3 regions of the Pseudoxanthomonas sp. 68-E7 genome follow, and region 3 is predicted to be linked to each of the others. Evidence: predicted binding sites of a transcription regulator. Region 3 holds the regulator's gene; each other region holds the start of a gene.
The links. Region 3 encodes FliA, which starts transcription of late flagellar genes. Its sites were predicted from a motif close to TAAAGTTTNNCNNNCNNNGGCCGATAA; they were not measured.
Positions count from the first base shown of each region.

Region 1: flgM (flagellar biosynthesis anti-sigma factor FlgM) is a predicted target of FliA. The motif match lies at 10,064-10,090, and genes of this name have one in related genera.
Region 2: AC3DE2_RS12875 (methyl-accepting chemotaxis protein) is a predicted target of FliA. The motif match lies at 3,070-3,096, and genes of this name have one in related genera.

Region 1 is NZ_JBYMTI010000005.1:6,758-19,303, reverse strand. It holds gene flgK (flagellar hook-associated protein FlgK) at 1-170, opposite strand, end outside; gene flgJ (flagellar assembly peptidoglycan hydrolase FlgJ) at 183-1,253, opposite strand; gene AC3DE2_RS12950 (flagellar basal body P-ring protein FlgI) at 1,253-2,335, opposite strand; gene flgH (flagellar basal body L-ring protein FlgH) at 2,469-3,155, opposite strand; gene flgG (flagellar basal-body rod protein FlgG) at 3,164-3,949, opposite strand; gene AC3DE2_RS12935 (flagellar basal body rod protein FlgF) at 4,146-4,898, opposite strand; gene flgE (flagellar hook protein FlgE) at 5,095-6,315, opposite strand; gene AC3DE2_RS12925 (flagellar hook capping FlgD N-terminal domain-containing protein) at 6,366-7,046, opposite strand; gene flgC (flagellar basal body rod protein FlgC) at 7,073-7,480, opposite strand; gene flgB (flagellar basal body rod protein FlgB) at 7,484-7,873, opposite strand; gene AC3DE2_RS12910 (chemotaxis protein) at 8,180-9,133, opposite strand; gene flgA (flagellar basal body P-ring formation chaperone FlgA) at 9,313-9,954, shown strand; gene flgM (flagellar biosynthesis anti-sigma factor FlgM) at 10,121-10,429, shown strand; gene AC3DE2_RS12895 (flagellar protein FlgN) at 10,426-10,776, shown strand; gene AC3DE2_RS12890 (ATP-binding protein) at 10,944-12,110, shown strand; gene AC3DE2_RS12885 (EAL domain-containing protein) at 12,439-12,546, opposite strand, start outside.
Region 2 is NZ_JBYMTI010000005.1:351-6,213, reverse strand. It holds gene AC3DE2_RS12885 (EAL domain-containing protein) at 1-1,070, opposite strand, end outside; gene AC3DE2_RS12880 (sensor histidine kinase) at 1,067-1,726, opposite strand; gene AC3DE2_RS12875 (methyl-accepting chemotaxis protein) at 1,851-3,041, opposite strand; gene AC3DE2_RS12870 (protein-glutamate methylesterase/protein-glutamine glutaminase) at 3,211-4,284, opposite strand; gene cheD (chemoreceptor glutamine deamidase CheD) at 4,284-4,886, opposite strand; gene AC3DE2_RS12860 (CheR family methyltransferase) at 4,883-5,764, opposite strand; partial or broken gene AC3DE2_RS12855 (methyl-accepting chemotaxis protein) at 5,834-5,863, opposite strand, start outside.
Region 3 is NZ_JBYMTI010000007.1:266,316-278,861, forward strand. It holds gene flhA (flagellar biosynthesis protein FlhA) at 1-1,229, shown strand, start outside; gene flhF (flagellar biosynthesis GTPase FlhF) at 1,402-2,931, shown strand; gene AC3DE2_RS17800 (MinD/ParA family protein) at 2,921-3,799, shown strand; gene AC3DE2_RS17805 (RNA polymerase sigma factor FliA) at 3,796-4,542, shown strand; gene cheY (chemotaxis response regulator CheY) at 4,882-5,262, shown strand; gene AC3DE2_RS17815 (protein phosphatase CheZ) at 5,262-5,873, shown strand; gene AC3DE2_RS17820 (chemotaxis protein CheA) at 5,912-7,753, shown strand; gene AC3DE2_RS17825 (flagellar motor protein) at 8,003-8,743, shown strand; gene motD (flagellar motor protein MotD) at 8,756-9,724, shown strand; gene AC3DE2_RS17835 (ParA family protein) at 9,724-10,506, shown strand; gene AC3DE2_RS17840 (chemotaxis protein CheW) at 10,503-11,705, shown strand; gene AC3DE2_RS17845 (STAS domain-containing protein) at 11,972-12,283, shown strand; gene AC3DE2_RS17850 (response regulator) at 12,280-12,546, shown strand, end outside.

The sequences.
Region 1 (12,546 bases), on a different contig from region 3:
CCGCCGCCCTGGTAGCCGTAGCCGTGGAAGGTGCCGTCGCGCGCGGCGAACTCGGTGCGCTGGCGCGAGTAGCCCGGTGTGTTGAGGTTGGCGACATTGTGGCTGACCGTGGACAGCGCCCGCTGGAAGGCGAGGAGGGCGCTGCTGCCGGTGGCGAGGAGGTTGGACATGGACTACTCCGTTCAGCGGCCCAGGAAGCGGCTGGCGAGCGCATTGCCCACCGTGGCGCCGATCGAACCGCCGACGCTGCCGCCGATGGCCGAGATGACCTTGCCGAGGGTGGGGCCGTTGGCGATGCTGGCGATCTTCTTCGCGTAGGACGGGTCGGTGGCGTAGCCGGCCTGTTGCAGCCCGCGCGCGAATCCGTGGATGTCCTTGCCGGCGGCCAGCGCCTTCTGGTAACGCGGATTGTTCTTCAGCATGCGCACGTAGTCGGCGAAGCTCTCGGCCGGCGACGCGTAGGCGCGGAAGTCGGCGGTTTCGTTCTGGCGCACGCCGTTGCGGTATTCGTGGGTGCCGGTGCGGGCGCGCTCGCCCTTCCAGCCGGTGGCCTTGATGCCGAACAGGTTGTGCGCGCTGCCGCCGTCGTTGCGCTGGATGACGCGCTTGCCCCAGCCGGTTTCCAGCGCGGCCTGGGCGACCAGGGCGCGCGGATCCACGCCCAGTTCCTTGGCGGCGCGCTGGGCGTGGTCCCAGATCTCGGCGACGAAGCGTTCGGGCGTGTTGCGGGCGTACTGCTGCGGATTGGCGCTGGCGACCTGCTCGACCTCGTCGCAGGCGGCCTGGGTTTCCGGCGCGGTCAGCGCGGCCCAGTCGATGCGCGGCAGGCCCATCGCCGCACCGGGATCGCCGGCGTCGGCGGACGTGCTGGACGGCGCGGGTGAGCGCCCGGCGATCACGTCCAGCATCTGCTCGGCGCCGGACGGCATCATCTTGCGGTACTGCGACAACGCGGTGTTGACCGGTACCGGCGCGGCGGTATCGGTGGCGCCGAGCTGGCGCGCGATCATCGGCGCCAGGCCCATGCCCTTGCCCTGGGTCATCGCCTTGGCCAGCTGCTGATCGTACATCTCGCGGAACATCTGGTTTTCGCCGGGGAACAGCGAGTCCCCGAAGCTGGCTTCGCGCATGCACTTGATCAGCATCTGCGCGAACTGGCCCTCGAACTTCCGCGCCACCTCGTGGATGCGCGCGTTGTCCGCCGCTGGATTGGCGGTCGGATTCAGCGGCAGGGCGGGCTGCAGGATGTTCATCAGATGATTTCCAGCTCCGCGCGCAATGCGCCGGCCTGCTTGAGCGCTTCCAGGATGGCGATCAGATCGCCCGGCGCCGCGCCGACCTCGTTGACCGCGCGGACGATTTCGTCCAGCGAGGTGCCGCCCTCGAACTTGAACATGCGGTTGCCTTCGGCGGTGATCTGCACGTCGGATTGCGGGGTGACCACGGTCTGGCCGCCGCGATTGAAACTGTTGGGCTGGCTGACGTTGGCCGATTCGGTGATGGTGACGGTCAGCGAGCCGTGGGTGACCGCGGCCGGCATCACCTGCACCTGCGCGCCGATCACCACCGTGCCGGTGCGGGCGTTGACGATGACCTTGGCCGGCGCGCTGCCGGGGGTCAGTTCCAGGTTCTCGACCTGGGCCAGGAAGTTGACCCGGCTGCCGGCATCGGCCGGCGCGCGCACCGCCACGGTGACCGCGTCGATCGCGTAGGCGGCGCCGGCGCCGAAGCGCTGGTCGAGCGCGGCGACCATGCGCGAGACGGTGGTGAAGTCGGCCTGGTGCAGGTTGAGGGTGACGCTGCCGCTGCCGTCGTTCATCGCGTTGGGCACCGCGCGTTCGACGATGGCGCCGTTGGGAATGCGGCCGACGCTGGGGATGTTGATCGACACCCGTGAACCGTCGCGGCCCTGCGCGCCGAAACCGCCGACCACCAGATTGCCCTGGGCGATGGCGTAGACCTCGCCGTCGGCGCCGCGCAGTGGGGCCATCAGCAGGCTGCCGCCGCGCAGCGAGGTGGCGTTGCCGATGGAGGAGACGGTGATGTCGATCGGCTGGCCGGGCTTGGCGAAGGCGGGCAGGTCGGCGTGGATGGCGACCGCGGCGACGTTCTTGAGCTGCGGATTGACGTTGGGCGGCACATTGACGCCCAGTTCGCCCAGCAGGTTCTTCAGGCTCTGCACGGTGAAGGGCGCCTGACTGGTGCGGTCGCCGCTGCCGTCCAGGCCCACCACCAGGCCGTAGCCGACCAGCGGGTTGCTGCGCACGCCGCCGACCTGGGCGAGATCCTTGATGCGCTCGGCGCGCGCCGACGGCGCCAGGCAGGCCAGCACCATCAGCCACCACAGCAGGGCGCCGATCGTGGTCCACGGATCGACGCGGCGACGGTTGGGATCGCGAGGGTTGCGATGGAAGGGCAGGCGGATGGCCATCGTGCGGCGCTCCCGGGTGACTCGTCAGTCCAGAGGGTTAATTGGGATAGATCGGCGAATTGAAGAAACGCCCCAGCCAGCCCATCGAGTTCGATTGCGCGATGGCGCCGCGGCCACCGTAGGCGATGCGCGCCTCGGCGACCTTGCTGGAGGGAATGCTGTTGTCCGGCGCGATATCGGCGGCGCGCACGATGCCCTGGATCTGGACCAGCTCGTCGCCCTGGTTCAGGCGCATGTTCTTCTGGCCCTGCACCACCAGGTTGCCGTTGGGCAGGCGCTGGATGACGGTGACGGTCACGCTGCCCTGCAGGCGGTTGCTCTGTGCGCTCTTGCCGTTGCCGTTGAAGCCGCGATCGCCCTTGACCGAGGCGCTGAGAAGGTCGCGGCCGTTATAGGTCAGCGGCGCGCCGGCGATGTTCGGCGCCGCCATCGTGATCTCGCTGGTCTTGTCGACCTGGGTGGTCGCGCTGGTCTGCGCGTTGGTGTTCTCGACCAGATTGATGGTCAGCAGGTCGCCGACGTCGCGGGCGCGGCGATCGGAGTACAGGTTCAGGCCCGGCCCGGCACGGTAGATCGCGCCGGAGGTGGGCTCGGCCTGCGGCGCCATCACCACCTGCACCGGCTGCATCGGCGCGAATGGACGCACGTCGCCGAACGAACGCGAACAGCCGGCCAGCGCGAGAAGGCAGCAGGCGAGGGTGGCGGTGCGGGACAGGCGGTTCATGGCGGGCCTCAGACGTTGTTGTTCAGATAGCCGAGCATGGAGTCGGTGGTGGAGATGGCCTTGGCGTTCATTTCGTAGGCGCGCTGGGTTTCGATCATGCTGACCAGCTCTTCCACCACGTTGACGTTGGAACCTTCCAGCGAACCCTGCACCAGGTTGCCCAGGCCGTTGAGGCCGGGCGTGCCGTTCTGGGCCGGGCCGGAGGCGGTGGTTTCCACATACAGGTTCTCGCCCTTGGCCTGCAGGCCGGACGGGTTGACGAAATCGGTGAGCGTCAGCGAACCGATTTCCACCGCCTGCGCCTCGCCGGCCATGGTCACGCTGACCGTGCCGTCGTTGCCGATGGTCATGGACTGGGCGCCTTCGGGTACTTGGATGCCGGGTTGCACGGCATAGCCGCTGTTGGTGACCAGTTCGCCCTGCGCGTTGATCTGGAACGAGCCGTCGCGCGTGTACGCGGGCGTGCCGTCGGGCAGCATCACCTCGAAGAAGCCGCGGCCGTTGACCATCACGTCCAGCGAGCGCCCGGTCTGCTGCGGATTGCCCTGCTGGAAATCCTTGGACGTGGCGACCACGCGCACGCCGGTGCCCAACTGCACGCCGGACGGCAACTGGGTCTGCTGCGAGGTCGAACCGCCGGGCTGGCGCAGCTGCTGGTACAGCAGATCCTCGAAGCTGGCGCGGTCGCGCTTGAAGCCGGTGGTGTTGGTGTTGGCCAGGTTGTTGGAGACCACGGACATGCGCGTCTGCTGCGCATCGAGACCGGTCTTGGCGACCCAGAGTGCCTGATTCATGGCGTGGTCCTTTGAGCGATGGGATTGGGGATTCGGGATTGGGGATTCGACGTGGGCGTCGGATCCTTCTTCGCATGGGGATGAGGCAAGGTCCGTGCCAACCCGGTGGTCGGGATTTCGACGCGGACAAGAACCGGGACGACGGCCACAAAGTCGCTGTTACCAATCCCGAATCCCGACTTCCCAATCACGGCCCCTAACCCCCCAGCCGCAGCAACTGGTTCGACGATTGCGCCATGTCGTCGCCGGTGCGGACGACCTTCACCTGCATCTCGAACTGGCGCTGGAGCTGGATCATCTGGACCAGGGCGCCGGCGGCGTCGACATTGCTGCCTTCCAGCACGCCGGTGGTCAGGCTGTTGCCCTGGGCCATCGGCGGCGGCGGTTGGGTCGGGTCGGCCGGGCGCATCAGGCCGTCGGCGCCGCGCGCCAGCTGCGAGGCCGGCAGGTCGACGATGCGCATGCGCGCGACCATCGCCATGGTCTGCGGGCCTTCGCCCTGCGGCACGATGGAAATGGTGCCGTCCGCGCCGAGGTCGAAGGACTGCGCCGGCGGAATGGCGATCGGATTGCCGTTCTCATCCAGCACGGCGCGGCCGCCGTTGGTGACCAGTTGCCCGTTGGGGGTGACGCTGAGTTCGCCGTTGCGGGTATAGGCGGTGCCGCCGTCCGGCGCCTGCACCGCCAGCCAGCGGCCCGGTTGCAGCGAGACGTCCAGCGAACGGCCGGTGACCATCTGGGTGCCGGTGCGCGAGTCGAAACCCGGATCCGTCAGCACCGCGTCCACGCGCGAGGGAAATCCCTGGCCGGGAATCTTGAACGCCTCGGTCGCGGCCAGCGCGGCCTTGAATCCCTTGGTGTCCACGTTGGCGAGGTTGTGCGACACGGCGCCCTGGGCCTGCAGCGAGGCGCGGGCGCCGGTCATGGCGACGTAGAGGGCTTTGTCCATTGGGAGCAGGGATTCGGGATTGGGGATTCGGGATTGGGGAAGGGCCGCTTTGGCTTTGCCTCCCCCTTCGGAGAAGGGGGATTGAGGGGGATTTGCTGTTCGCGCGAAGAGAAAGTCCCCCGTCGCCTTTGGCGCCCGCCCCCTTTTTCAAAGGGGCTTGGGTTCTGGCTACTTCGGCGTGCTCAAGGGGCCGTCATCAACGGATATTGATGACGGTCTGGGTGATCTGATCCTGGGTGGACAGCATCTGCGAGTTGGCCTGGAAGTTGCGCTGGGCGACGATCATGTTGACCAGTTGCTCGGTCAGGTCCACGGTCGAGGCTTCCAGCGCGCCGGAGGCGACCTGGCCGAAGTCGGAGGTGCCCGGCGCGCCGGTGCGCGGCTCACCCGAGGCATAGCTGTGGGTCCAGGTGTTGTTGCCTTGCGAGACCAGGCCCTGCGGGTTGGTGAAGTTGGTCAGCGCGACCTGGCCGATGGCGCGATCCACGCCATTGGAATAGCGCGCGTAGACCACGCCTTCCGGCGAGACGGTGAACTCGTTGAGCTTGCCGCTGGCATAACCGTCCTGGCGCTGGTCCTTCTTGGCGAAGGCTTCGCCGTACTGGTTGGTGCCGGTGATGTCCAGGGTCATGTTGAGCACGCCCGCGCCGGTGGTCGGGGTGAACGGGGCCAGGGTGATGCGGCCGTTGGCCGGCAAGGTCAGCGCGCCGTTGTTGTCGAAGCGCACGGTGGTGGCCGGTCCCATCGAAGTGCCGTCGACGTACACGTGCGCCTGCCACTCGTTGGGGGTGGCGGTCTTCACGTAATAGACCGATTGCTGGTGGGCGACGCCGAGCGAGTCGTACACCGTCACCGAGGTGGTCTCGTTGTAGCTGTTGCCATCGTTGGGGTTGAAAGGGGCGATGGTCGGCTGGGCGGCGTTGCCGGGCAGGGTGACGCCGAGATTGACCAAGGTGGTCGGCGCAGGCGGGCTGTCGCTGGTCAGCAACTGCAGGTCGACCAGGCGGCCGGTATCGAATCCGCTGCCGTCGGCGCGCGGCGGAAACGCCTGCAGGCGGAAGCCGTCGGGGGTGGTGACGTAGCCGTTGGAGTCGCGCTGGAAGTTGCCGGCACGGGTGTAGACGTTGGTGCCGTTGTTGCTGACGGTGAAGAAGCCTTCGCGATCCACCGCCAGATCCAGGTAGCGGCCGGTCTGGTTGATGTCGCCCTGGGAGAACTGCTGGGCCACGTTGGTCAGGCGCACGCCGGCGCCGATGCCGTTGCGCAGCAGGCCGTAGCCGGTGGTGGAGAACACTTCGGCGAATTCGGCGCGCGATTCCTTGAAACCGGTGGTGCCGACGTTGGCGATGTTGTGCGAGGTGACGTTGAGGTCGGCGTTGGCCGCCTTCATGCCGGAGAGCGAACTGTTGAAAGCCATGGAGAACTCCTTAGCGGATGCCGGGTCGGATGGCCCGTGGATGTCAGGGATCAGGAAGCCGACTTGCCGATGCGCAGCACGTAGTCGAGCGGGGCGGTGCCCAGGCCGGGCAGGTTGAGGTACAGCCCATCGGAACCGATGGTCACGCTTTCCACGGTGGAATCGACGTAGGTATTGAGCTGGGTGGCCTTGCCGGTATCGTCGGTATGGGTGGCCTTGATCGAATACACGCCTTCCGGCGCGCGTTCGCCGTTGGCCTTCAGGCCGTCCCAGGCGAACGCGGTCTCGCCCTTGGCTGCGTCGATTTCGAGGGTGTCCACGACCACGCCGCTGGCGTCGGTGATTTCCACCTTGAGCGTGCCTGTGGCGGGCGACATCACCAGGCCGGTGGCGTTGCCTTGCGCGCCGAGCGCGAGCTTTTCCGACGGCACCAGCACGTCGTGGCCGACCAGCGAGGCGCCCTTGAGCACCTGGTCGCCGGTCAGCGCGGTGGTGAAACCGTTGACGGTGGTGTTGAGCTCGCTGATGCCCTGCACGGTGGAGAACTGCGCCAGCTGGCCGATGAACTCGCTGTTGGACAGCGGCTTGAGCGGATCCTGGTGCTTGAGCTGCTCGGTCATCAGGCGCATGAACTCGGCCTGGCCCAGGCTCTCCTTCTTCTTGTTCGACCCGGTGCCGGTGGTGCTGTTGTTGATCGCGGCGAAGGGATCGCCGTTGACGGCGGTGGTCATGCGGTTGCTCCGGTGGACGGGCCGCGTCAGCGGCCCATGGTCAGCGTGGCCAGGGCCAGTTCCTTGGCGGTGTTGAGGACCTCGACGCCGGCCTGGTAGCCGCGCGAAGCGGAAATGAGGTTGACCATCTGCGCGACCGGATCCACGTCCGGTGCGTAGACGTAGCCTTCGGCGTCGGCCATCGGGTGGCCGGGCTCGTAGCGCTTGATCGGCGGCGCCTCGCTCTGGGTGATCTCCTTGACCTGCACCGAGGTCAGCGACCCGTCGGCATTGAGCGGACGTGCCTGGAAGATCGGTTCGATGGGCTTGTAGACCGCGTCGGGCGAGGAGGCGATGGAATCGGCGTTGGACAGGTTGCTGGCGATGGTGTTCAGTCGCACGGACTGCGCCTGCAGGGCCGAACCGGCGACATCGAAGATCGGCAGGTTGCTCATGGCTTATTGCCCCGTGATGGCGGTGAGCATGGTGCGCACCTTGGATTCGATGAAACTCAGCGAGGCGCGGTACTCCAGCGCGGCGCGGCCGTAGGCGGCGCGCTCGGTGTCGGCGTCGACGGTGTTGCCGTCCAGGCTGGGTTGCACGCCCTGGCGCTCGTAGATCTGCGGGCCAAACTCGAGTCCGTTCAGATGGCGCGCGTCGCTGGTCTGCAGCGGCGCGGCCTGGCGGGCGGCGGCGTTCTCCAGCACGGCCTGGAAGTTCAGATCCCTGGCCTTGTAGTGGGGGGTGTCCGCATTGCTGAGGTTGCTGGCGATCAGCTGCATGCGCTGCTCGCGCAGCGGCAGGGCGGCGGCATGCACGCCGAGATAATCGCGGATGGGATTGGACATTGGCGGGCCCCGTTGGGAACGTTGCCCGGGTGGGTGCAAGGCTTGTGCCAGTCCGCCGAAACGCCGGTCGTCTGCCGGTTCGGTTCACCTTGTCGACAGGGATTCACCGGGGCAGGGTGGAACCGTCGTCGTCCTGTCGTCATCCCGGCGAAAGCCGGGATCCCTGTGGCTTTGCGTGGCGTGCATCGCCGGCGGGGTGCAGGAGCAGGAGCGAAAATGGGTCCCAGCGTTCGCTGGGACGACGGGGCCTCGGGTGCGGACCCGCCGTCCTCAATCCCGGCGTTCCTTCAGCCGCCTGGCGCCGCCTCACGCCGCCCGTTTCGTCGCCACCACCTGCTTCAACCGGTTCAGCACATAGTCCGCCAGCTCGTGCGGGCTGTACTTGGCGACGAAGGCATTGGCGCCGACCCGTTCGACCATGGCGTTGTTGAACACGCCCGACAGCGAGGTGTGGAGCAGGACGTACAGGCCGGCCAGGCCGGGGTGGCGACGGATTTCCGTCGTCAGGGTGTAGCCGTCCATGGCCGGCATCTCGATGTCGGAGATGACCATGGCGTAGCGCTCGGCCGGGTCCTCGCCGGCGGCCTGGATCTGCAGGAGGTGGTCCAGGGCCTGCTTGCCGTCGGACAGCAGGGTGGCGCTGACCCCCAGTTGGTCCAGCACGCTGCGGATCTGCGAGCGGGCCACGCGCGAGTCGTCCACCACCAGCACCTGCAACGGCGGCGCGTCGGCCGGCAGCGCCATCTCCGGCGCCAGCGGGGCATCCATGCGCGCCTGCGAGATGTCGGCCAGCACGCTTTCCACGTCGATCACCTGGATGAGCTCGCCCTGGAAGCGGGTGACCGCGGTCAGGTAGCTGGCTTCGGCGCCCAGTTCCGGCGGCGGGTGGATGTCCTCCACCGCGATGTTGACGATGCGCTCGACGTCGCTGACCAGGAAGCCCTGCACCGAGCGGTTGAATTCGGTGACCACCAGGTAGTTGGGCGCGCGCGCCGGATCCGGATCCCGTTCCGGATGGCCGATGCTCAGGCCCAGGTCCAGCACCGGAATCGAGCGGCCGCGCACGTCGGCGGCGCCGGCGAACTCGGTGGGCAGGCCGGGCAGCTGGAACAGCGGCGGGCGGCGCAGCACCTCCTGCACCTTGAAGACGTTGACGCCAAAAAGCTGACGCCCGCCCAGGCGGAACAGCAACAGGGCGAGCCGGTTGTGGCCGGCCAGGCGGGTGCGCTGGTCGATGCGGTTGAGCAGATCCTGGGTCATGCAGGCATATCGGCCGGGATGTGGGCGGCTTGAGCGTGGTCCGGATGCGCCGGTGCGGATCCGGCATGGGCCGCGCAATCGCGCGGAATCGCGTGCCGGCGGGAACACGCCGCAGGGCGCAGCCCGGTTCCGGCACATCGCTTGCATCCGCCAGGACGATGAACCGAGGAAACCCGATCATGCGACGACTCGTGCTGCTGCCCGCGCTGCTGGCGGCGTTCGCCGCGCCCGCGACGGACTTCCAGCCGGTGGACAGCATCCGCCAGGCCGCGGTCGGCGCGATGGCGTCGGCCGGCGAAGCCGAGGCCACGCTGGATCCCAACCTGCGCCTGCCGCGTTGCGCGGCGCCGCTGGAGGCGCGGGTGCAGAACAGCGGTTCGGTCGAGGTCGGTTGCCCGCAGGGCTGGCGCCTGTTCGTGCCGGTGCGGGTGCGTCGCACCCAGACGGTGCTGGTGCTCAATCGCGGCATCGCGCCGGGGCAGGTGGTCACCGCCGATGCCTTCGTCGCCGAAACCCGCGATGGCGCCCGGATTGGCGCCGGTGCGCTGACCGATCCCGCGCAGGCGACAGGGCAGGTGGCCCGGCGCATGCTGGTCGCCGGATCGGTGCTGGGCGCCAATGATCTGGTCGCGCCACGGCTGATCCGGCGCGGCGACAACGTGGCGCTGGTCTCCCGGCGTGGCAGTGTCGAGGTGCGCGTGGCCGGCAAGGCGCTGGCCGACGCCGGCGAGAACGAGCGGGTGACGGTGGAGAACCTGTCCTCGCGCCGGGTGGTGCAGGGCGTGGTGGGGCCGGGCGGCGACGTCTGGGTGAGCCGGTGAAGGAAAGATGCGCGACGGCCCTAAAGTCCCGGCCGGCGCCGCCGATACCGAGCTTGCAGGGAAGTGCGCCCCGGCTGCGCTTCCGATGAAAAATTGTGGATTCCGTCACTAAAGCTTTGCCTTTGACGGCCGATATGCTGTTTGAACCCGCAACAGGTAGACCGACATGAGCCAGAAAATCGAAGGCAACGCGCCTTCTGCCATCCGCACCACCGGACCCGTCGGTGGCAAGGTGGCGGCCTCCGGCGCCGAACGTTCCCGTCCGGTGGAAGCCAGCGCGGGCGGCGACAGCCTGCGCCTGACCGGCGAAGCGACCAGCTTGCAGGCATTGCAGCGTGAACTGTCCTCGGCCTCGGCCGTGGATACCGCGCGCGTGCAGCAGATTCGCGACGCGCTGCAGGCCGGCACCTATCAGATCAATGCCGAGGCGATCGCCGACGGCATGCTGAGCCTGGAACGCCAGCTCGGCCGATGAGCGCCGGACTGGAGACGCCGCTGGAGCGCCTGGCCTCGGCGCTGGCCGAGGAGCGCCGCGCGATCCTGGAACACGACGTCGAGGCGCTGGTGCAGTCGACGCGTGAAAAGCTCGCCTCGCTGCGCGAGCTGGAAAGCCGGATGCCCGCGCAGCCGGCGGCACCATTCGAAGCCCGCCTGCGCGAGCTGTCCGAAGCCAACCAGGCCAACGGCGCGCTGCTGGCGCGCCGCCGCCGCGAAGTGAACTGGGCGCTGCGTCACCTGGGACGCAGCGAAAGCAGCGGCGCCTACGACGCCAACGGACAGACCGACGTCCTGCGCGGCAGCCGCCCGCTCGCGGTGGTCTGAGCCGGGCGGCGGCGCATGCTTGCCGCCATCGCGACGCTTGCCGATACTGGCGGCCCCGTTTGTCGCCAGACCCTTTCGCAGGGCCATCCGTCGTGAGTGTTTCTCCCGCTTCCCGTCTCCCCGCGGACATTCCGTCCTTCGTCGACATTCAGGCGCTCACCGAGCTGATGGACGATGGCGTGCTGTTGTGCCGCGGCGATGACCGCGCCCTGCACGCCAACGCGTCCGCGCTGGCGCTGCTGCCCGAAGGCGAGGATCCGGAATCGCTGCAGGCGTTGCTGGATCTGGTGCCGGCCGACGCCCGCCGCGCCGCCCGCGCGACCGGCCGCTGGAGCGGCGAGCTGGGGCTGGAAGACGGTCGCATCCTGCAATTGCGGATCTATCACCACCATGCGCCGGGCGACGACGGCTACGCGCTGATCCTGTTCCACGACATCAGCGAAGGCCATGCGCGCCAGCAGGAACTGCAGCGCCGCCACGCGCAGCTGCGCCAGACCCTGATCCGCCTGGCCGGCACCCAGGAACAACTGGTGCAGTCGGAGAAGATGGCGTCCATCGGCCAGCTCGCCGCTGGCGTGGCGCACGAAATCAACAACCCGATCGGCTACGTGCATTCCAACCTGGGTTCGCTGCAGGAATACCTGCACAGCCTGTTCGCCCTGATCGAGGTGTACGAGCGCGCCCTGCGCGCGCCGGACCCCAAGGCGCTGCTGCCGGAAATCGACGACATGCGCGCGCGCTGCGACATCGATTTCATCACCAGCGACCTGCCGCAGCTGATGTCCGAATCGCGCGAGGGCATCGAGCGGGTGACCCAGATCGTGCGCAGCCTGAAGGACTTCTCCTACTCCGGCCGCGACGACTCCTGGAAGCTGGCGGATCTGCACCACGGCCTGGACTCGACCATCAACATCATCTGGAACGAGCTCAAGTACAAGGTCACCCTGGACAAGCACTACGGCAAGCTGCCGCTGGTGCAGTGCCTGCCGTCCGAGCTCAACCAGGTGTTCATGAACATCCTGCTCAACGCCGGCCATGCGATCGAGGAAAAGGGGCGCATCAGCGTCACCACCGGCTTGGCCGGCGAGGAGGCCTGGATCGAGATCGCCGATACCGGCAGCGGCATCCCGGAAAGCATCCTGCAGAACATCTTCGATCCGTTCTTCACCACCAAGCCGGTCGGCAGCGGCACCGGCCTGGGCCTGTCGATTTCCTACGGCATCGTGAAGAAGCACAACGGCCGCATCGAGGTGGACAGCAAGCCGGGCGAAGGCTCGCGCTTCCGCATCACCCTGCCGGTGCGGCAGCCGGCGAAGGATGTGGCGGCTTTCTGAGGGGGTGAAGCAGGCTCGGGGGACGTTGGTTGGAGTGGGTCAATGCGAAGGCTGGGGCGGCTGCAACGGTAAGGGCAAGGGCAAGAGCAAATGGATCCCAGCTTTCGCTGGGATGACGAGCCTCGGGGTGATGAGTCTCGGGGTGACGAGTCTCGGGGTGATGAGTCTCGGGATGATGAACACCGGGGATGACGAGCCTGTGCTCCCTGTTGCGGGGGCACAAACTGTCGTCATTCCAGCGAAGGCTGGAATCCATGGGTTTTTGCGATGACCCGTCTTCGCGAGGCTTCGCTTCCGCGGGGCCTTTCCAGGCCCCGCTAGCCGGATATCAACCCACCACGCGGTGATGCGGCTGGTTTTCGTAGGCGGTGAAGGCCTGGCGGATGTGTTCGCGCAGGTCGTCGTCGTTCCAGGGCTTGGTCAGGAAACGGTAGAT
Region 2 (5,863 bases), on a different contig from region 3:
CGGTCGATCTTGATCTTGTCCACCGCGAAGCGCACCAGCGAGTCCAGGTTGGAATCGCCCATGCCGAAATCGTCCAGGGTCAGGCGCACGCCTTCGCGATGCAGGCTGGCGAGGGTGCGGTGGACCAGCAGGGTGTCCTTGGCCAGCGCGTTCTGGCGTACTTCCAGCACCACCATCTGCGGCGGGATGCCGGCGTCCTGCATGGCCTCCAGCACCTCCATCACGAAGTTGGGCCGCAGCAGCTGCAGGGTGGAGACGTTGACCGCGATTTCGAAGTCGTCGAACCCCCAGTCGCGCCACACCCGCGCCTGGCGGAACGCCTGGCGCAGCACCCAGTCGCCGATCTGGACGATGACGCCCAGCTTCTCGGCCACGTGCATGAAGCGCTCCGGCACCAGCACGCCCAATGCCGGTGAATGCCAGCGCAGCAACGCCTCCATGCCGACCACGCGGCCGTCGTGGGCATTGATCTGCGGCTGGTAGTGCAGGCGGAACTCGTTGTTGTCGATCGCGTTGACGATCTGGCGGGCGATGATGCTGTCGCTGCGGACGCTGATGGCGGCATCGCGGGCGTAGCGACGGACCAGGTTCAGGCCTTCGTGCTTGGCCTGGCCGACCGCGGTCTCCGCGCATTGCAGCAGGCCGCTGGCGGTGGTCGCGTCTTCCGGGCACAGCGCGACGCCGACCGTGGCGGTCAGGAACAGGGTGTAGGGCAGCACCGCCATCGGCAGTTCCACCTGGTCACGCACGAAGGCGCCGAACTCATCCGGCGAGGCGACGTGCGGCAGGCGCGGCATGGCGACGATGAACTCGTCGCTGCCCTGGCGCCATACCCGCGCCTCCGGGCCGAGCTGGGTGGTCAGGTGCTGGCCGAGCAGCAGCAGCGCCTGATCGCCGACATCGGCGCCCATGTTCTCGTTGATCGAACGGAAGTGATCGATGTCGATGTGCAGCAGCATCAACGGCGTGCCGCCGCGCATGGCCTCGTCGATCAGCGCCTGCAGTTCCGGATCCTGCGCGCCCAGGCGGGCGATCGGCGAGGCGGTGGCAGGATAGGCGGACACGCTCAATCCTCCTCCATCACCGGCAGCGCCAGGCGCAGGCGCGGCTGTACCAAGGTGTCGCCGGCCAGGGCGAGGGGAAGTCCGAGCGCGTCCGCGCGCGAACGCAGCAAGGCTTCGGTGATTGCGTCGGGAAGCGCGCCGTCATGGTGGACTTCCAGCACGGCCGTGTCCGCCTGCGCGGGCGCCAGCCGCAGCTCCAGCGCCGACAGGCCGGCCAGTGGCCACAGCAGGTCCTGGACCAGGCGGAACGCCGCCAGCTCGATGGCCGCGGACGCGCGCGGCGACGGTTCCACCAGTTCGAACCGCGGGGTGATGCCCCAGCGCGCCTGCCAGCGTTCGGCCTCGCCGCGCAGCGAGGCGGCCAGCCCCAGCGTGTCGATCTGCGGCGGTCGCAGGTCGGCGTAGAGATCCCGCAGGCGGGCGACGGTGTCGTCGGCGATGCGCACGATGTCGGCCAGATCCTGGCGACGCTGGTCGGCATCCTCCTCGTCTCCGGCCAGGTGCGCGGACATCTTGATAGCCGACAGCGCCTGGCCGATTTCGTTGTGCAGCGCCCGCGCGACCTGCTTCCGCTCGGCTTCCTGGCGCGCGTACAGCTCGCGCAGGGCGTCGGGGGCGGTGGGCGTGGCGGTGGAGGTGGTTGGAGGCGTGCGGGCCGTCATCGGGCAACGGGCAGGGAAACAACCGCGCCAGTATGCCAGTTGCCTGCGGGGCCGGTGCGGCGGATGCGACGACGCCGGCACCGCGGAAGCGGCACCGGCGTCGGGGATGGCGATGGCGTCGGGATCAGAACAGTTCGACGGTGCCGGCGCCCATGTTCTGCTGCGCCACCGGCTTGTGCGGCGGGCGCTCCCATTCGCTGCGGCGATCGCGCAGGCGGTTGCCGATGTGGCGCAGGGCCGAGAGCAGTTCCTGGTCCATCACGCCGCCACTGCGGTGCAGCAGTTCCTGCAGGGCCAGGGCTTCCTGGTTGATGGTGGTCAGGCGATCCAGGTGGGTGGCCGCGCTGCCCAGCGACTGGGTGGCGATGTCCTCGAACTGCAGGGCGCGCACGGCCTCGGCCACGCTGAGGTCGATGGCATGGCCGCACTGGGAGATTTCGCGCATGCCGTCGCCCAGCGAGGCGTTGATGGCGGCGACCTGGGTCAGCATGCTGGCGGCTTCTCCGCGCGCTTCGCGGGACCGGTCCAGGTCGCGCGAGGCCATGTGCGAGACCGTCTCGCGGACCTTGGCGATGGCGTCCTTGGAGCTGTGCGCCAGCTTGCGGATTTGTTCGTTGAACGCGGTCGAGCGCTCGGACAGGTTGCGCACCTCGTCGGCGACCACCGCGAAGCCGCGGCCGGCCTCGCCGGCGCGGGCCGCTTCGATGGCGGCGTTGAGCGCCAGCAGGTTGGTCTGGTCGGCGATCGACTTGACGTCTTCCAGCAGCGAGAAGATGCCGTCCAGATGCTGGGCCATCTCGTCGATGTGGTGCACGGTGGTGGTGCTCTGGCCGCTGACCTGCTCCAGCGCTTCCACCAGCTGTTCCATGCGCTGGCTGGCGTGCTGGGCGAAGCGGGCCACGTCGACCCCGGCGCGATCGCCGTCGCCGGCGCGGTCGACGATGCGCGACACCGCCTGGCTCTGCTCGCGCGACTTGCGCATCATCGCGTCGAAGCTCTCGCCCAGGCCGCCGACCGCGTCGCGGATCAGGCCGCGGGCACGTTCGATTTCGGCGCGCGAACCGTCGATTTCATTGCCGACGAAGCGGCGCAGTTCGTTCAGCAGGCTGTCCTGTTCGCGCAGGATGGTGGTGTGTTCGGCACTGGGTTTCTGCGCACCCCAGACGGTCAGGAAGGCGAACAGCAGCCAGGCCAGCGTCATCGTGGTCAGGATGGCCCATTGGACCGCGCCGGGCCAGGCGAAGGCGACCGACAGCGGGAACACCAGCGTCAGGATCAAGGGAGCGGCAAGACGAACCAGAATGCGCGAATACATGGGTGCTCTCTACTGAATCACGGTATGGATATCGGCCATGGGGGATGGCTCTTTAGCGTTCGTCGCGACGATGCGCGATGCGCAGGCGAAACTGTGACCGGCGTGGGGATGTGTCGAAAAGCAGGCGCGGGAAAGCACACCCCGGAACGCACGCACCGGGAAAGCGGCGTCAGCGCGCCTGTCCGGACAGTTGCACCAGGCGCTCGGCGACGTTGTCCAGCGCCACGGTCTCGCTGGCCGCGCCCAGCCGCACGGCGGCGCCGGGCATGCCCCAGACCACGCTGGTGGCCTCGTCCTGGACGAAGGTCGGGGCGCCGGCCTGGGCGATTTCCAGCAGGCCGCGCGCGCCGTCGTCGCCCATGCCCGTGAGGATCACGCCGATGGCGTTGTCGCCGGCCGCGTGCGCGACCGAGCGGAACAGTACATCGACCGCCGGCTTGTGCCGGTTGACCGGCGGACCGTCGTCGATCCGGCAGCGCCAGCGCGCACCGTCGCGGATCACCCGCAGGTGGCGTCCGCCCGGCGGCAGGTAGGCGTGGCCGGGCAGGATCGCCTCGCCGTCGCCGGCCTCGCGCACGGCCATCGCCGAATGCCGGTCCAGGCGTTCGGCGAAGGCGCGGCTGAAACCGGCGGGAATATGCTGGGTCATCACGATCGCCGGCGCGTCGGCCGGCATCTGTTCCAGCACCACCCGCAGCGCCTCGGTGCCGCCGGCGGAAGCGCCGATCGCGATCAGCCGATCGGTGGTCTGGAAACGCAGGGCCCGCGCCGGCTGCGTGGCGGGCAACACCGCGTCGGCGCTCTGGCGCACGCTGGCCGGACGCGCCAGCGGGCGCACCTTGGCGCGCGCGGCGGCCTTGACCTTGGCGATGATCTCGTCGGCATAGGATTCCAGCCCACGGACCACGTCGAGCTTGGGCTTGGAGACGAAGTCGACCGCGCCCAGCGCCAGCGCCTGCAGGGTGGTGTCGGCGCCGCGCTCGGTCAGCGAGGAGATCATCACCACCGGCAGCGGGCGCAACCGCATCAGGTTTTCCAGGAACGCCAGCCCGTCCATGCGCGGCATTTCCACGTCCAGGGTGAGCACGTCCGGATTCAGGCGCTTGATCTTGTCGCGCGCGATCAGCGGATCGCTGGCGGAACCGACCACCTCGATGCCCGGATCGCTGGAAAGGATCTCGGTGAGCATCTGCCGCACGACCGCGGAATCGTCGACGATCAGGACCTTGCAGGGCGCGCTCATCAGAACAGCTCCACGCCACCGCTGACCGGCGTGCGCGACAGCCGCGCGCGGGCGGCGGATTCGGCGGCGACCACCTCGGCGTCGTGCGCGTGCGGCAGGCGCTGCACCACCACCCGGCCGGTGGCGGCGAAGAACCAGACCTTGCGTGGGTGGATGCCGCACAGATCCTCGGCGACCACCGGGATGCGCTCGGTGTCCAGGTAGCGGCGCACGAACTCGGCGTTGCGGGTGCCGACCGGATTGCTGGTGAAGCCCTTGAGCACGTTGGCGCCGCCGAACACCTTGGCTTCCAGCCGCGATCGGCTGGCGCCGCGCTTGAGCAGGTCGTTGATCAGCAGTTCCATCGCGAAGCTGCCATAACGCGACGGCGCGCCGTCGCCGGCCTGGCCATCGGGCAGCAGGAAATGATTCATCCCGCCGAGCTTGAGCAGCGGATCGCGGATGCAGGCGGCCACGCACGAACCGAGCACGGTGACCAGCGCGGTGTCGTCGTCGACCACCAGGTACTGGGTGGGCAGCAACTTGGCGGCCGGGGTCTGGAAACGGGCGTCGTGGTAGCGCAGCACGCCGCCGTCGGCGAAGGCGAGGGCGGCGGCGCTCATGCGCGGACCCCGGCGCGGCGGTACAGGGTGCGTCCGCAGGGCTGGATGATGTCGGCGGCGTGCAGGTAGTTCTCCGAGTGCCCGGTATAGAGCATGCCGTCGTCGGCCAGGTGCGGCACCAGCCGCGACAGGATGCCGCGCTGGGTCGGCTTGTCGAAGTAGATCATCACGTTGCGGCAGAAGATCGCCGTGTACGGCCCTTCCACGTCGTAGCGCGGCGCCAGCAGGTTGAGCGGGCGGAACTCGATCAACTGGCGCAGGGCCGGATGGACCCGGCAATGGCCTTCGTTGGGACCGGTGCCGCGCTGGAAGTAGCGGCGGCGCAGGCCGTCGTCCAGCCCGGCGATGCGCTCCAGCGGATAGACCCCGCGTCCACCGGTGGCCAGCACCTGGGTATCGACGTCGGTGGCGAGGATGCGCACCGGCGGATTCAGACTGCCGAACACCTCGCAGGCGGTGATGGCGATGGAGTAGGGCTCCTCGCCGGTGGAGGCGGCGCACGACCACAGGCGGAGCAGGCCGTCGCCGGTGCGCCGGGACAGTTCCTCGCGCAGGCGATCGAAATGGTGAGGTTCGCGGAAGAACGCGGTCAGATTGGTGGTCAGCGCGTTGGTGAACGCCTGCCACTCGTCGCCGCCGTCGCTCTCCAGCTGGTCCAGGTACTCGCGGAAGCTGCGCATGCCGAGCGCGCGCAGGCGTCGCGACAGCCGGCCGTAGACCATGTCGCGCTTGCCGTCGGCCAGGGCGATGCCCGCGCGCTGGCGGATCAGATCACAGACGCGGCGGAAGTCGCGATCGCCGAATTCGAACTCGCGACCGTGGGTGCGCGGGGCGTCGTCATCGGTTGCGGCGGGAGAGGTGCGGAGCGGGACGGACATGGAGGACTCGTGGGAAGCGGTTATCGAGAACGGGCGCCGAGGAGGCGCCCGTTGCAGCGAATGGCGGGATCAGAATTCCTGCCAGTCTTCCCCTTCCGT
Region 3 (12,546 bases):
AGCACAAGGCGCTGGCGGTGGCGGCCAGCCTGATTGGCGTGGTCGGGCTGGTCCCGGGCATGCCCAATGTCGTGTTTTTGACGCTGGCGGCGGTGCTCGGCTACATCGCCTGGAAACTGTGGAAAAAGCAGCAGCCCGGCACCGGCGGCGAGAGCGGCGCGGCCGCCGATCCCGCCCTGCCCGCGCCGTCCAACCCGCAGGCCGAACTGACCTGGGACGAAGTGCGGCCGGTGGATCCGCTGGGGCTGGAGGTCGGCTACCGGCTGATTCCGCTGGTGGACAAGGCGCAGGGCGGCGAACTGATGTCGCGGATCAAGGCGGTGCGCCGCAAGCTCACCCAGGATCTGGGTTTCCTGGTGCCGCCGGTGCACATCCGCGACAACCTGGAACTGCCGTCCAACGGCTACCGCCTGCTGGTGCATGGCGTGCCGGTCGCCACCGCCGAGATCCACCCGGACCGCGAACTGGCGCTGGATCCGGGCGGCGCGTTCGGCGCGCTCGACGGCATTCCCGGACGGGATCCCGCGTTCGGCCTGGACGCCACCTGGATCACCCCCGCCCAGCACGCGATGGCCGAGTCGCTGGGCTACACCGTGGTCGACGCCTCCACCGTGGTCGCCACCCATCTCTCGCACCTGGTGCGCGAACACGCGCCGGAACTGCTGGGCCACGAGGAAGTGCAGCAACTGCTCGCCAACCTCGGCAAGACCGCGCCCAAGCTGGTCGAGGACCTGACCCCCAAGACCCTGACGCTGTCGACGGTAGTGCGGGTGCTGCAGAACCTGCTGATCGAACGCGTGCCGATCCGCCAGTTGCGCCGCATCGTCGAAGCGCTGGTCGAATTCGGCCCGCAGAACCCGGATCCGGCCGCGCTCACCGCCGCCGTGCGCACCTCGCTGGGCCGCTTCATCGTCCAGGAGATTTCCGGCATGGCGCCGGAACTTCCCGTCTACACCCTGGCGCCGCAACTGGAACGCGTCTTGCAGGACAGCGTGCAGGGCACCGGCGCCGCGCTGGAACCCGGCCTGGCCGAACGGCTCCACCAGAGCCTGGCCGACTGCGTCGCCCAGCAGGACGCGCGCAGCGAGCCGGCGGTGGTGCTGGTCCCCGGTGGCGTCCGCGCCGCGCTGGCGCGACTGGTCCGGCACAGCGTTCCCACGCTGTCGGTCCTGTCCTACAGCGAAGTGCCGGAGGACAAGCGGTTGAAGCTGGTGGGAACGATTAGCTGAAGCGACGGGATTCGGGATTCGGGATTGGGGATTCGCAGAAGCGGGTTCATGACGGGGATGCAGCAATGAAGACGAACACGACACGACCTAGATGCTCCACCGCTGCGAACGGTTTGCCGTCGCCCTGCTTTACCCAATCCCCAATCCCGAATCCCCAATCCCGGCCCCTAAAATGAAAATCAAACGTTTCGTCGCTCCCGACATGCGCACCGCCTTCGCGCTGGTCCGGCAGGAACAGGGACCGGACGCGGTGATCCTGTCCAACCGGATGACCGACGACGGCGTCGAGATCGTGGCGGCCTCCAACTACGACGAGACCCTGGTGCAGCGGACGCTGGAAGCGATGCGTCCGGCCGCGCCCGCCGAACCGGCGCCGGTGGTTCCGTCGTTCGCGCGTGGCGCGCAGGCGCAGGTTCGAAACGAACCGCCCGCGTCTTCCACTTCCACCGCGCCCGCGCTGTCGCCGGCCGAAGCGGCCGCCGCCTACTTCAGCCGGGTGGCCGCCGCGCCCGCGACCAACGACCCGCAGGCGCCCGTCGCGCCCGTCGCGTCCGTCGTGCCGAGCGCACCCGCCGCGCCGATCGCCGCGTTCGAATCCGAACGCCCCGCCCCGGCCACCTTCGCCGTGGATCCGCAGTCCTTCGCCGCGCGCCTGGCCGCCAGCCTGCCGCCGGTTCCGGTGGACATTCCCGCATCCGCACCCGCCCCCGAGCCGGTGGCCGCCGCGCCTCACGCGGACATGCCGGCCGCGCCGACCCTGAGCGTGGTCGCCGACAACGCCGCGCGCGCCCGCGCCGAGGACGAACAACTGGTGCAGATGCGCGCCGAACTGGCGGCGATGCGCGAAATGATCGAAGGCGAAATGCACCGCCTCACCGACGAGCGCCTGCGCGGTTCGCCGGTGCGCGCGCAGGCGATGGACCTGCTGGACGATTACGGCTTCGATGCCGGCATCACCCGCGACGTCGCCCTGCAGATTCCCGCCGACACCGAACTGCATCGTGGCCGCGGCCTGATGCTGGGCCTGTTGTCGCGCAAGCTGCCGATCCTGCCGCAGGATCCGCTGGAACAGGGCGGCGTGATCGCCCTGGTCGGCCCGACCGGTGCCGGCAAGACCACCACCATCGCCAAGCTGGCGGCGGCCTACGCCGACCGCCACAATCCGCGCGACGTGGCCCTGGTCACCACCGATACCGTGCGCGTCGGCGGCCGCGAACAACTGCACAGCTACGGCCGCCAACTGGGCATCGCCGTGCACGAGGCCGACAGCGACGTGCGCCTGGCGCAGACCCTGGAGCGCCTGCGCGACTACAAGCTGGTGCTGATCGACACCGCCGGCATGGGCCAGCGCGATCGCAACCTGGTCGGCCAGCTCAACTGGCTGCGCGCCGCCGGACAGGCGCATACCCTTCTGGTGCTGCCGGCCAACTCGCATTTCGGCGATCTGGACGAAGTGGTCCGCCGCTTCAGCGGCGCCCAGCCGCACGGCGTGGTGCTGACCAAGGTGGACGAGACCGGCCGGCTCGGCAGCGCCCTGTCCGTCATCGTCGATCACCAGTTGCCGATGGCCTGGATCACCGACGGCCAGCGCGTGCCGGACGACCTGCATCGCGCCAGCGCGCCCAACCTGGTCCTGCGCCTGGATCAACTGCGTCGGGAAGCCGACGAACCCAGCCACGCGGAGACCATCCATGTCGCATGAACACCTGCTGCAGACCAATCCGCGCAGCACCCCGCCGCTGACCGGCGCCTTCCATCCGGTCCGCGTGATCGCGGTGACCGGCGGCAAGGGTGGCGTCGGCAAGACCAATGTGTCGGTCAACCTGGCGGCGTCGCTGGCCGAAATGGGCAAGCGCACCCTGCTGATGGACGCCGACCTCGGCCTGGCCAACGTCGACGTGCTGCTCGGGCTGACCCCCAAGTACACCCTGGCCGATCTGGTCGCCCAACGCTGCCAGTTGGAGGACGTGTTGCTGGAAGGCCCGGAGGGATTGCTGATCGTCCCGGCCTCGTCGGGTTTCCGGCACATGGCCGAACTCTCGCCGGCCGAGCACGTCGGCCTGGTCAACGTGTTCTCCGAACTGCAGCGCGCCCTGGACGTGATGGTGGTGGATACCGCCGCCGGCATCACCGACAGCGTGCTGACCTTCTGCCAGGCCGCGCAGGACACGGTGGTGGTGGTGTGCGACGAGCCCGCCTCGATCACCGACGCCTACGCCCTGATCAAGGTGCTTTCGCGCGAGCGCGGCGTGGACCGCGTGCACGTGATCGCCAACATGGTCCGCGACCCCAACGAGGGCCGCAAGCTGTACGAGAAGCTGGCCCGCGTGTGCGAGCGCTTCCTCGGCGACGTCGCCCTGCACTACCTGGGCGCGGTGCCGCAGGATGACTGGCTGCGCCGCGCGGTGCAGCGCCAGCAGGCGGTGGTGAAGGCGTATCCGGGCAGTCCGTCCGCGCGCGCCATCAACGAAATCGCCCGGGTCGCCGCACGCTGGCAGCCGCCGTCCGGCGCCCGCGGCAACGTCGAGTTCTTCGTCGAACGCATGATCAACCGGAGCGTGCCTGCATGAGTACCGGCGCCGCCCAATACCGTGCCGTCCAGAAAGCGGCGGCCACCGACTTCGTCACGGTGCACGCGGACCTGGTCCGCCGCATCGCCCACCACCTGGCCGCGCGCCTGCCCGCCAGCGTGGAGGTCGACGACCTGATCCAGGCCGGCATGATCGGCCTGCTCGAAGCCTCGCGCAGCTACGACGCCGAACAGGGCGCCTCGTTCGAGACCTTCGCCTCGATCCGCATCCGCGGCTCGATGATCGACGAGATCCGCCGCGGCGACTGGGTACCGCGCTCGGTGCACCGGCGCGCCCGCCAGGCCGCGGCCACCGTGCGCGAGATCGAGCAGCGCACCGGCCGCGCCGCCATCGCCACCGAAGTGGCGTCGGCGATGGAGATGCCGCTGCCCGAGTACCTGCGCCTGCTTGAGGACGCCGCCCGCGGCCAGGTGCTGAGCCTGGAATCGCACATCGAGGACCACGGCGAACCGCAGACCGCGGTCACCGGCGGCCCCAGCCCGCAGCAGCAGCTCGAACGCGGCGAGTTCCGCCAGTCGCTGATCAAGGCCATCGGCCAGTTGCCCGAACGCGAGCAGTTGGTGCTGTCGATGTACTACGAGCAGGAGCTCAACCTGAAGGAAATCGGCGCGGTGCTCGGCGTCAGCGAATCGCGCGTCTGCCAGATCCACGGCCAGGCCATGCTGCGCCTGCGCGGCCGGCTGAATGTATTCGAGAGCGTGGACGCCGGGCTGGAGGATTGAGCCGGGATTGGGGCTTGGGCGGGGATTGGGGATTGGGGAGTCGAGATTGGAAGAGCCCCCTTTGGAAAAGGGGGCGGGCGCCCGCGGAGCGGGCGACCGGGATTGACCCGCCATTCGGCGGTTGAAAAGCGCTTGCTTTTGGCGCCAAAAGCAAATCCCCCTCAATCCCCCTTTTGCAAAGGGGGAGGCAAAGCAAAAGCTCTTGCGAATCCCCAATCCCCAATCCCCGCCCAAGCCTCCAATCCCGACCCAAAAGTTTCCCCGCTTCCTGCCGATAAGGTCCTCGAGACCACCCTTGCCCTGCTTCACCCGGAGCCTTTCGTGACAGCCAACAAGAACATGCGGATCCTGATCGTGGACGACTTCTCGACGATGCGCCGCATCATCAAGAACCTCCTCAACGATCTGGGCTACACCAATACCGCCGAGGCCGACGACGGCTCCAGCGCGCTGACCGCGCTGGCCCAGGGCAGCTTCGATTTCGTGGTCACCGACTGGAACATGCCGGGCATGACCGGTATCGAACTGCTCAAGGCGATCCGCGCCGACGACCGCTTCAAGACCCTGCCCGTGCTGATGGTCACCGCCGAGGCCAAGCGCGAGCAGATCATCGAGGCTGCGCAGAACGGCGTGAACGGCTACATCATCAAGCCGTTCACCGCGCAGACCCTGGAAGAGAAACTCGGCAAGATTTTCGAACGCCTCGGAGCCGCGGCCTGATGGCGGCGGTCATGGAAGCCGGCAGCGCCCGCGCCGCGCTGGTCGAGCGCCTGCAGCACGCGCTGGACGCGCTGGAACAGGGCGATGAGGCCGGCTGGCGGCGCGAACTGGACACCATCGCCGCCTGGCGCACGCAGCCGATGATGCAGGGCCTGGGCCGGTTGGCCCGCGAGCTCGCGCAGACCCTCGGCGAACTGCCGCCCACCCACGGCGCCGGCGATCTCGACGACGCCTGCGCGCGCCTGGATCACGTGGTCGCGATGACCGAGCAGGCCAGCCACAAGACTCTCGATCTGGCCGAACAGTGCCGCGGCCTGGCCGACCAGCTCAAGGCGACCGCGCTCAGCGCCGAGCAGACCCGGGTGGTGGACGAGATCCGCGCCGGGCTGTCGGAGATGGCGCTGGCGCAGAGCTACCAGGATCTCACCGGCCAGATCATCCGCCGCGTCGCCGGCATCGTCCGCCGCGTGCACGAAGGCTTCGGCGAACTCGGGCTGCCGCCGCCGGAAAAGAAGGACGGCGGCCTGGCCGGCCCCGCCGTCGCCGGCCTGGACAAGAACGCGTTCTCGCAGGATGACGCCGACGACCTGCTGTCGGGCCTGGGCCTCTAGCCGCCCGCCCTCCGCAGCCTCCGCCACCGAGCCGAACCATGTCCGCCGTCACGCCTGAAATCGCCGCCGACTTCCTCATCGAGGCCCAGGAAATCCTGGAACGCCTCGGCGAACAGCTGGTGACGCTGGAGCAGGATCCCGGCGACAGCGGACAGCTCAACGCGGTGTTCCGCGGCTTCCACACGCTCAAGGGCGGCGCCGGTTTCCTCGGCATCCAGGCGATGGTGCACCTGTGCCATGCCGCCGAGGAAGCGCTGGGCATGGTCCGCGCCGGCAAGGCGACCCTGGAGGCGGATCATTTCGACGCCGCCCAGCAATCGCTGGACTGGCTGCAGCGCATGCTCGACGCGGTCGGCGCGGGCGAGGAGCCGCCGCACGCGCCCGCCGCGCTGATCGCCCAGTTCAACGTGGATACCGGCAACGCGCCCGCGGCCCGGGCCGCGCCGCGTCCGGTCGCCGCCGCCGGCGGCGACCTGATCACCGACGACGAGTTCGAAGCCCTGCTCGACCAGTTGCACGGCGGCGGCGCGCCGACCACGGCGCCATCCGCCGGAGGCGATCTGATCAGCGAGGACGAGTTCGAAGCGCTGCTGGATCAATTGCATGGCGGCGCCGTGCCCGGCGCGGCGGTCGTCCCGCCACCGAAGGCCGCGCCGCCGGCGGCCGCGCCACCGCGCCCCGTGGCGCCTTCGCCCGCGCCACCGCGTCCGGCCGCGCGCGCCAGCGAGGCCGAGCAGACCATCCGCGTGGACACCAGGCGACTGGACGCGATCGTCAACCTGGTCGGCGAACTGGTGCTCTCGCGCAATCGCCTGAAGACCCTGCGCGCGCGCCTGCGCGACGAGGAACTGGATCGCGCGGTCAGTGGCCTGGATATCGCCACCGCGCGCCTGCAGAACGCGGTCATGCGCACCCGCATGCAGCCGGTCGGCAAGGTGTTCTCGCGCTTCCCCAAGGTCGCGCGCGACGTCGCCCGCTCGCTGAAGAAGGAAGTGGACCTCGAACTGATCGGCGCGGACACCGAACTGGATCGCAATCTGGTCGAGGCGCTGTCCGATCCGCTCGTGCACCTGGTCCGCAACGCCATCGACCACGGCATCGAACTGCCCGACCTGCGCGAGGCCACCGGCAAGCCGCGCAGCGGCCAGGTGCGGCTGGCGGCGCAGCAGGAAGGCGACTACGTCACCATCGAGATCCGCGACGACGGCGCCGGCATCGATCCCGAACGGCTGCGCGACAAGGCGCTGGAAAAGGGCCTGATCGATCCGGAAGCGGCGGCTCGCCTGTCGCACGACGAATGCCTGCAACTGATTTTCCTGCCGGGCTTTTCCACCAAGGCCGAGATCACCGACATCTCCGGCCGCGGCGTCGGCATGGACGTGGTGCAGTCGCGCATCCGCGAACTCAGCGGACAGATCCAGATCCATTCGCAGCTGGGGCGCGGCAGCCGTTTCCTGATCCGGGTGCCGCTGACCCTGGCGATCCTGCCGACCCTGCTGGTGCAGGCCGGCGACCCGGTCTACGCGCTGCCGCTGGCGCGGGTGATGGAGGTGCTGCATGCACCGGCCTCCAGCCTGCGCTGGTTCGACGGCCAGGCCGTGCTGGACCGGCAATCGAACACGCTGCCGCTGGTCGACCTGCGCCGCTGGCTGGGCGTGGAGGCGATCAAGGCGCCGCTGCTGACCATCGTGGTGTTGCAGATGGGCGACCAGCGCTTCGGCCTGGTAGTCGACCAGGTGCGCGGACGCGAGGAAGTGGTGATCAAGCCATTGCCGCGCGCGGTGCGCGGCCTGCGCGGCTACGCCGGCGCGACCCTGATCGGCGATGGCCGCATGGCCCTGATCCTGGACGTGGACGGCCTGCGCGAAGCGGCCGCGTGACCGTCCCGCTTCCCTTCCCCCGCCCGCGGGGGAAGGTGCCCGAAGAGCCTGCCCCGTACTTGATACGGGGGCGGATGGGGGCGCATGCGACACCCGTGGTGCTGAGCCTGCTCCGCTGATATCCCGCCCCCGACACGAATCCCGGACTTGTCGATTCGTCCCGGCAAGCCGCCCGCGGCCGAAGACCGGGCAGGACCGGATCGCCCCCGCCAACTCAAGTCCGCGCCGCCACGGCCGATACCACCGCATATGGATATCTTCAGCCTCATCGGTCTCATCCTCGCCCTGGTCGCCCTCGTCGGTGGCAGCATCCTCAAGGGTGCCGGCGTGTCGTCGTTGTGGTCCTCGGCGGCCTTCGTCATCGTCATCCTCGGCACCGTCGCCGCGATCCTGGTGCACACGCCACCGGCGGTGTTCAAGCGCGCGGTGTCGATTGCGCGCTGGGTGATCCGCCCCCCCGGCGCCAACCACGATAGCCTGGTGGCGCAGATCGTCGAGTGGAGCAACATCGCCCGCAAGCAGGGCCTGCTGGGGCTGGAACCACTGGTCAACGAACAGAACGATCCGTTCCTGAAGAAGGGCCTGCAGATGCTGGTCGACGGCCTGGAGCCGGAAGCCATCCGGCACATGCTCGAAATCGATCTCAACAGCCAGGAACACCAGGACCTGGCCGCCGCCAAGGTGTTCGAGGCGATGGGCATCTACGCGCCCACGCTGGGCATCATCGGCGCCGTGTTCGGCCTGATCGCGGTGATGAAGAACCTGGCCGACCCGAGCAAGCTGGGCCACGGCATCGCCGCCGCGTTCACCGCCACCATCTACGGCATCGCCTCGGCCAACCTGTTCTTCCTGCCGGTCGCCAGCAAGCTGAAAAGCGTGATCGGCGGACAGAGCCGCGAGCGCGAGATGATCATCGAGGGCCTGATCGCGATTGCCCAGGGCGAGAACCCGCGCAACATCGAATCCAAGCTGGCCGGCTTCCTGCACTGATCGGGCACCCGCATGGCACGCCGGAAATCCCACGAGGAACACGTCAACCACGAGGCCTGGGCCATTCCCTACGCCGATCTGATGACGCTGCTGCTGGCCTTCTTCGTGGTCATGTACGCCATTTCCACCCTCAACGAGGGCAAGTACCGGGTGATGGCCGACGCGCTCACCGCCGCGTTCGGCGGCGCGCCGCGCACCATCAATCCGGTCCAGGTCGGCAACCACCAGTTGCAGGGCGCCGATTTCGATCGCCCCTCGCCGATCAAGTCCGGCGCCAAGCAGGGCCCGTCCGCGCCCTCGCCCGCACCCAACGTCACCCTGCTGGCGGCGATGGCCTCGCAGATGAACATGAGCGTGGACGCCAAGGGCATGCAGAACGCGCACCAGCAACTGGACACCATCGCCGACAACATCGAGAAGGCGCTGGCGCCGCTGGTCGACCAAAAACTGGTGGTGGTGCGCCGCGCCGAGCTGTGGCTGGAAGTGCAGATCAACAGCGACATCCTGTTCGCCACCGGCTCGGCCGCGCTGGAACCGGCCGCGCAGCGCACCGTGTCCAGCCTGGCCGACGTGCTGGCCGGCGTGCCCAACGGCGTGCGGGTGGAGGGGTATACCGACGACCGCCCGATCCGCACGTTCCAGTTCCCTTCCAACTGGGAACTGTCGGCCGCGCGCGCGGCCAGCGTGGTGCACCTGTTCGTGCGCGACGGCATCCCGCCGGAACGGCTGGCGATGATCGGCTACGGCGAGTTCCGTCCGATCGGCGACAACGCCACCGCCGAAGGCCGCAACAGCAACCGCCGGGTGCTGCTGGTGATCCTGGCCAGCGAGGGCGAGCACGCGCCGGGCGGTTCGCTGCCGGCGATTGCCGCCTCGCCCGCCGCGCCGGCCATCGCGCCGACGCCGGTCGAAACACTGACGCCCGCCACGGCCGCCGACGCCGATGCGCTGGCGCCCACCCTTGAAGGAGGATTGAACTGATGCGCGTGTGGGCAATCGCCAACCAGAAGGGCGGCGTGGGCAAGACCACCACCACCCTGGCGCTGGGTCGTGGCCTGGCGATGCGCGGCCACCGCGTGTTGCTGATGGATCTGGATCCACATTCCTCGCTGACCCGCGCCTTCGGCGTGCCGGCCGAACCGGCGCCCGCCGGCGTGCTGGACCTGTTCGACCAGGCCAGCGCGGAACTGGCGCCGCTGGTGCGCGCGACCGGCATCGAGAATCTCTCCTTCGTCGCCGCGCAGACCGCGCTGGCCACGCTGGAACGCCGCAGCGCCACCCAGCCCGGCCTTGGCCTGGCGCTGGCCAACGCACTGGCGCGCGGCGGCCAGGACTACGACTACGTGCTGTTCGATTGCCCGCCCACGCTGGGCCTGCTGATGGTCAACGCGCTGGCCGCCGCCGATCGCGTGATCATCCCCACCCAGACCGAGCCGCTGGCGCTGCACGGCCTGGCCGGCATGTGCCGGACCGTGGACATGATCGAACGTTCGCGCCGCCGTCCGCTGCCGGCCTCCGTGCTGCCCACCCTGCACGACAAGCGCACCCGCACCGGCAACGACACCCTGCGGCAGATGCAGGAAGCCCACGGCGAGCGCGTGTGGGAAGACGCCATTCCCAACGACACCCGCATCTGCAGCGTCGATGAACTGGTCAAGCCGCTGGCGGCGGATCAGTATCCGGGCCGTGGCCTGTCCGCCTATCGGCGCGCGCTCGACTGGCTGCTGAGCAGCGAGCGCGTGCAGATGGAGCAGGCCGCGTGAGCGCGCAGCCGGCGCTCGACGACTACCTGCGGGATCTGCTGGGCGCGGATATCGCGCCCGCGCCCGCGCCGGTGGTCGCCGCGCCGGCCCCGCCGCCGGTGTTGCAGGCGGTGGCGAACCCGCCGCCGATCGATCACGACGCCGACCGAACGCCGGCCACCGTCGCGCTGAGCCTCGTCACGCCCGCCGGGGACGCCGGCGACGGCACGGACGCGTTCGACGCCGAACACGAAGACGTGCTGGAACGCCTGCTCGCCACGACCCGCGGCATCGCCGTGGCCGACGACCCGGACGCCATCCTGGCGCTGCAACGGATGGAAGTCGCGCAGCCCGCCGCCACTCCGGTGGCGTCCGATCCACCCACGCCCCTTCCAGAGACCGGGGAGATCCCGATGACACCCGTCGAGGCGACACCCGCGACGATCGCGCCGCCCGCCGGCGATCTGATCAGCGACGACGAGTTCGAAGCCCTGCTCGATCAACTGCACGGCGGCGCCGCGCCCGGCGCGCGTGCCGCGGATGCCGCGCGCGGGCGGGAGCCGCCTGCGCCGGAACCCGTCGCGCCGGAGCGCGCCGTCGCCGAGCGCGCGGTACCCGAACCCGTCCCTCCCGCGCTGCAGGCCCCTTTCGTTGCGCCCGCGCCCGTCGCCGCGCCGCCGGCGATGCCATCGATGCCGGCGTACGCCAAGCCGGTGTTCGACATGCTCCAGCGTCGCCGCCACGAGGACGACGAGGCCCCGGCCAGTTCCCCGCACGGGGAGCGCCGTCGCGCCAGCGACCGCAGCACCCGCTGGCTGCGCATGCGCTGCGACGAGCAGCACTACGCGCTGGAACTGCTGAAGGTGCAGGAGGTGGTGCTGCCGGCCACCCTGCTGCCGCTGCGCGGCGCCGCCCCGCACATGCTCGGGGTGATGAACCTGCGCGGCCAGGTGGTGCCCGTACTCGACCTGGGCCTGTACCTGGGTCGCGCCGCGATCACCCCGGACAGCCATGTCCGCATCGTGGTGCTGGAGGAGAACGGCGAAATCCTCGGTCTGCGGGTGTCCGCGGTGGAGGACGTCACCTCCCTGAGCGAGCAGCAGATCGAACCGCCCGACAACACCCGCATGTGCCGCATCACCCATCCCCTGTTCCGCGGCGTGGCCCGCCTGTCCGGTCGCACGGTGATCCTGCTGGACGCCTCGGAGTTGCTGAAGTAAGGCGGGGATTGGGGATTGGGGATTCGGGATTCGGGATTAGGGAAAGCTGAGCTTTTCCTCCCCCTTCGAAGAAGGGGGACCGAGGGGGATTTGCTTTTCGCGTGCGTTCCGCCGAATGGCCGGTCAACGGCGCCATGTTCGCCCTCCCGCGGGATCGAGCGGAATCTGCGCCCCATCCGCGACGCGCTTCCCATTTTTTCACGGTGCCGCTCAAGACCTGGCCGCTTCGGCCGATACCTCGCAGGAACCGACCCATCGGAGCGAAGATGAGCGCAGTACCCCTGGGCGCGGACCTCGGCATCGAGGCCGCCAGCGATCTGAAGCAGCAACTGGCGCCGCACCTGGCCCAGCCGCAGCCCCTGCTGCTGGATGCCGGGACCGTGCAGCGCGTGCACACCGCCAGCCTGCAGGTGCTGTGCACCTTCTTCCGCGAACGCGAACAGGCCGGCCGCGCCACCGCCTTCGCCGGCAGCAGCCCCGCCTTCCGCGACGCCGCCCGCCTGCTCGGGCTGGCCGACCGGCTGGGTCTTTCCTCTTCCGACAACAACGATTCGAAAACTGTGGAGAACGCCGCATGAGCGCACGTATTTTGGTGGTGGACGATTCGGCCTCGATGCGCCAGATGGTCGCCTTCGCCCTGACCTCCGCCGGATACGCCGTGGACGAGGCCGAGGATGGCCAGGTCGCCCTGGGACGCGCGCAGGGACAGCGCTTCAACGCCGTGGTCACCGACGTCAACATGCCCAACATGGACGGCATCGCGCTGATTCGCGCCTTGCGCGGCCTGCCCGACTACAAGTTCACCCCGCTGCTGATGCTCACCACCGAGTCGGCCGCCGAC